DNA from 2 places in the Desulfocurvibacter africanus subsp. africanus DSM 2603 genome. Region 2 is predicted to be linked to the other one. Evidence: riboswitches for the same ligand, from Rfam matches in the RefSeq annotation. Region 2 holds a riboswitch; the other holds the start of a gene.
What was found. A riboswitch is a leader RNA that binds a small molecule or an ion and turns the genes downstream of it on or off. The one in region 2 is predicted to bind thiamine pyrophosphate.

Region 1: it holds a riboswitch for thiamine pyrophosphate, as region 2 does, so the genes downstream of both, cytX (putative hydroxymethylpyrimidine transporter CytX) here and H585_RS0115745 (sulfide-dependent adenosine diphosphate thiazole synthase) in region 2, are expected to answer to the same signal.

Annotation. Positions count from the first base shown of each region.
Region 1 covers NZ_AULZ01000001.1:243,217-245,661, forward strand. The annotation lists gene H585_RS0101080 (YcaO-like family protein) at 1-1,033, shown strand, start outside; TPP riboswitch at 1,349-1,448, shown strand; gene cytX (putative hydroxymethylpyrimidine transporter CytX) at 1,544-2,445, shown strand, end outside.
Region 2 covers NZ_AULZ01000026.1:12,594-15,038, forward strand. The annotation lists gene H585_RS0115740 (cupin domain-containing protein) at 1-359, opposite strand, end outside; TPP riboswitch at 559-662, shown strand; gene H585_RS0115745 (sulfide-dependent adenosine diphosphate thiazole synthase) at 767-1,561, shown strand; gene thiE (thiamine phosphate synthase) at 1,566-2,207, shown strand.

The sequences.
Region 1 (2,445 bases), on a different contig from region 2:
GGTTGCGCTCATGCGCCGCTGGAAACTGGACCGCACGGTGCAAAACGGCCGCCTGGATTACCGGCTCACGGGCCTGCAGACGAGCTGGGGCAAGGGCCTGACCCTGGACGCGGCGCGCGCTTCCTATGCCATGGAGATGGTCGAGCGCGTATCGAGCTTCACGTCGGTGTCGCCCGAAGGCCTCCTGGGCTACACCCGGCCCTACCCGCTGGTTCAGGCCACTTTTGACGACCTTGTGCGCCAAGGTCGCCACGTCCTGGTCCCCAACGCCGTGCGCCTGGACGTGCCCTACGAGAACCAGCCTCTGTGGTGGATGCAGGCCCAGGACTGGCAGGGCAAGGATATCCTGGTGCCCACGCAGTTCGTGTTTCTGTTCTGCAACCTGGACGAGCAGGGCTTCTTCGGCGGTCTGGGCTCTACGGGCCTGGCTTCGGGCAACACGCAAACCGAGGCGCGGTTCTCGGCGCTGTTGGAATGCGTGGAGCGCGACGCCGAGGGCGTGGCCCTGTACCGGCCCGAGGACTGTTTCCTGCTGACCGCCGACGACCCGCAGCTCAAAGCGCTCCTGGACGGCTACGCGGCCAAGGGCGTGCACCCGGTCTTCCAGGACGTGACCACGGAGTTCGGCATTCCCTGTCTGCGCGCTTTCGTGGTCAGCGAGGACGGCGCGGTGGCCAAGGGCACGGCCGCTCACCTGGACGGACGCAAGGCGCTCGTCTCGGCCCTGACCGAGGTGGCCTATCCCTACCCCGAGAGCCCGGCCAGCAGGCCCGCGCCCGAGGATCTGCCCACCCGGCGCTACGAGGACCTGCCCAACTTCGCCAGCGGCGATTACGGCCGCGACCTGGCCCGGCTGGAAGAGGTCCTGGCGGCCAACGGCTACGAGCCCATCTACCTAGACCTGACGCGCCAGGACGTGGGCCTGCCCGTGGCCAAGGCAATAGTGCCCGGTCTGGAGCTTACCGCCGACCTGGAGAGCTTCTCGCGCGTGAGTCCGAGGTTGTGGGCCAGATATCTGCGCGCGGTGGGATAAAGGCAGAACTGGAGAGGGGCGCTGCCCCTCTCCAGACCTCTCCCCGCCAGGGCGTAACGACGCCCTGGACCCCGTATTTCGGGGCTGCCGGATGACAATAGTGCAGGACAGCGCTATTGGACGTCGCCACCTTGGGCGACGCCCGCAGGGCGAGGGCCAGGACAGCCCGAGTCAACCGGCAGCCTCGGGAAAATCGCAATACTGGGGCATGGGCAACGGCTCACAGCCGCCCGTTGCCTCGCGCCATCCGGCGTGCTACACGGCTGCCTTCGGCGGGTATCGCTCGCCGTTTCAGGTCATTGAATAGACTTTTGTTGCATCCGAATGGGGTGTCCCGCCCGAAGCGGGACTGAGATCACACCCATGGAACCTGACGCAGTTCGGACTGCCGTAGGGATTTCGGATCGCCGGACGCACTGGCCTCGCCAGCGCTCCTCCGCATTCCTCCATCCTTATCCGCCAGTCCATGCTGCCGTAACCTGCCGCCGAGCGCGGCAAGGAGAACGCATCATGGCAAACACCGTCGAAGGCAGATCGCCCGGCTATTCCGGCATCGGCCTGTTCCTGCTCTGGTTCGGCGCGGCCGTGTCCGTGGCCGAACTGCTCACGGGCGGCTACCTGGCCGACCTGGGCCTAGTCAAGGGCATGTGGGCCAACGTCGTCGGTCACCTTATCGGTACCGCGCTATTGGTCCTGGCCGGCCTCATGGGCTACCGCCAACGCCTGCCGGCCATCATGTCCTTCCGCCGATCCCTGGGCCGCCAGGGCTCCTGGCTCGTGTCGCTGCTCAACGTGCTGCAGCTCGTGGGCTGGACCGCCGTCATGGTCCAGCAGGGCGGCCAGGCCGTTGACGCCTTGCTGCGCCACCTGTGGGGCGTGGGCGACGTGGCCCTGGCTACCTGCGGGCTGGGCCTGCTGGTGGGCCTGTGGGCCGTGGCCGAAGCCTGGGGCGTGCGCATCCTGAACATGGTCGCCGTGGTCCTGCTGTTCGGCCTGACCCTGGTACTGGGCACGGTGGTCCTTGGTCAGCCCGTCGGGGCCGGCGCAGCGAAAGCCGAGGCGACTTTCGGGCTCGGGCTGGAACTGGCCGTGATCATGCCTCTGTCCTGGTTCCCACTCATCGCCGACTACACGAGCCGCGCCCGCTCGGCCACGGCCGCCTGGCTGGCACCGTTCCTCGGCTACTTCCTAGGCAGCACGGCCATGTACGCCATGGGTCTGTTCGGCGCGCTGGCCACGGGCTCGGCCGATCCCACGGGCATGCTGCTGGCCGCCGGCCTGGGCGTCACGGCCCTGCTGGTCATGTCCCTGTCCACCGTGACCACGACCTTCATGGACGTCTATTCGGCGGCCGTTTCCTGGCAGAACGTCTTCCCCAAGGCCTCGCGCCGCGTAGTCTCGGTGGCCGTCAC
Region 2 (2,445 bases):
TCGGGCAGGATCTCGATGAAGAAAGGCTCCATGTGCCGATCGGCCTTGCCCTTGCCCAGGGAGTAGAAGCGCAGGGCCTCGCCATGACGCGGGGTGTGCATTGCCAGCCCCTGCTTGCGCTGGTCCTTGCGCACGACGAGCGGGTCGGTGCTGCCGGCGTCGTCCATGAAGGTGCCGAGGCGCAGGCCTAGAGCGCGCGTTACCTTGAGTAGCGGGCCGAGGGAGGGGTAGAGGTCCTGCTCCTCCAGCGCGTTGATAATGTCCAGGGACAGCCCGGACCTTTGCGCCAGCTCATCGCGGCTCAAGTTCTTGCGTTCGCGATACGTGCGGATGCGCGCGCCAAGCTTCTCGCTCTTCATGCCTGCCTCCGGCCAAGAATTGGGTTGGTGTGGAAAGGAAAAAGTTGGGACGATGAAAGATCGGGTCGTCAGTACTACAAATTCGAACATTTTCCAAGCCGAATACGCGGCAGGTCGCGGCGGGGCAGGCCAAGCCGGTCGTGTCTCTTGCTGCAAGTCTTCCGCCCTTGCCAGGATCAGCCAAGTGGAATACTGAAGCCGAATCCGATTGGGGTGCCCCGTTCCAAGTGGGACGGGGCTGAGATCATACCCATGGAACCTGACGCAGGTCGTGCTGCCGTAGGGAATCGGAGAGCCGAACATTTCGGCCCGTCCTCCGCTACGTTGCCATTCGCATCATGACTATCCCCTGTCAGGCCGATCTCGCCCCGAGGAGAGAGCGTAACCACAAGCCTGGAGGAATTGTCGTGGCCCTCGACGAAGTCATCATCACCGAAGCGATCGCCAGCGAGTACTTTCGCAAGTTCAAGGAGAGCCTTTCGCTCGACGTAGCCATTGTCGGCGGCGGCCCCTCCGGCATGACCGCGGCGCGCAAGCTGGCCCAGGCCGGCTGCAACGTCGCACTGTTCGAGCGCAAGCTGTCGCTCGGCGGCGGCATGTGGGGCGGAGGCATGACCTGGAACATGATCGTGGTTCAGACGGAGAGCAAGCACCTGCTCGAAGAAGTCGGCGTGCCCCTGAAGGAGTACAAGCCCGGCTACTGGGTGGCCGACGCGGTCACCGCCACGACCGCCCTGGCCTCCGCCGCCTGCCTGGCCGGGGCCAAGGTCTTCAACTGCATGAGCGTGGAGGATGTGGTCCTGCGCGAGAGCAATGGAGTTAAGCGCGTCACCGGCTTGGTCATCAACTCCTCGCCCGTGGAGATCGCCGGCCTGCACGTGGATCCCGTGACCATCGCCAGCACCCATGTCATCGAAGCCACGGGCCATGCCGTGGAGGTTCTCAAGAAGCTCGTGCGCAAGAACAGCGTGCGGCTGACGACAGCCTCCGGGGGCATCGAAGGCGAGCAATCCCTGTGGGCCGAGGTGGCCGAGGCGCACACCGTGGACAATACGCGGGAGGTCTTTCCGGGAATCTGGGTGGCGGGCATGGCCGCAAACGCGACGTTCGGGTCCTACCGCATGGGACCCATCTTCGGCGGCATGCTCCTGTCGGGGGAAAAGGTCGCCGCCGAGATCCTCGCCCGCTTGAGGGCAGGGTAGGCCCATGCCCGCGCGTCTCGACCTGCGCCTTTATCTGGTCACCGATCCCGCGGGCTGCATGGGCCGGGATCTCGCTTGGGTTGTGGCCGAAGCGCTGGCCGGGGGCGTCACAATGGTGCAGTTGCGCGAGAAGCAGGCCACGACCCGTGAGTTCCTGGAGCGCGCGTGGCGCATAAAGCCGATCTGCGACGCCGCCGGGGCGCCGCTCATCATCAACGATCGGGTCGATGTGGCCCTGGCGGTCGGCGCGGCCGGCGTGCACCTCGGCAGGCAGGACATGCCCTACGCCGATGCGCGGCGGCTGCTCGGCCCCCGGGCGATCATCGGCCTGACGGTGCACGACATGGCCGAACTCGAAGAAGCCAAAGCCACGGACGCCGACTACTTCGGGCTTGGACCGGTTTTCCCGACGCGCACCAAGCCCGACGCGCCCGCGCCTTGGGACATGGACGAATACGCCAGGGCCAGCGTCCTGGCCGGACGGCCCGTGGTAGCCATCGGCGGCATAGGACCGCATAACGCGCGGATCGTGCTCGCGGCCGGGGCGCACGGGTTGGCCGTTTCATCGGCCATCTGTTCGGCGGATTCTCCCAAATGGGCCGCGATGGAGCTTGCAGCTCTCCATGCCCGTCTCTGGCCGAGCTGATCAGCCTGGTTTTTTCCATTCTCGGCCGCGCTGGACGCGCGCATACGCATCCTGGAGAAGCTGAGACTGATGCGGCTCCAGGATGCGTTTATTTGTGGATCAGGCGTGTCCTGGACCGCGCATTTCAATTGCAGAATGCTCTGGGAGCAACAGGCCAACCATGCGGGCATGACGCCTGCGGGACAGCCTACAGCGTGTTGCGCTTGAAATGGAAAAGCTGGTAAGTGCGGGGAGCGCC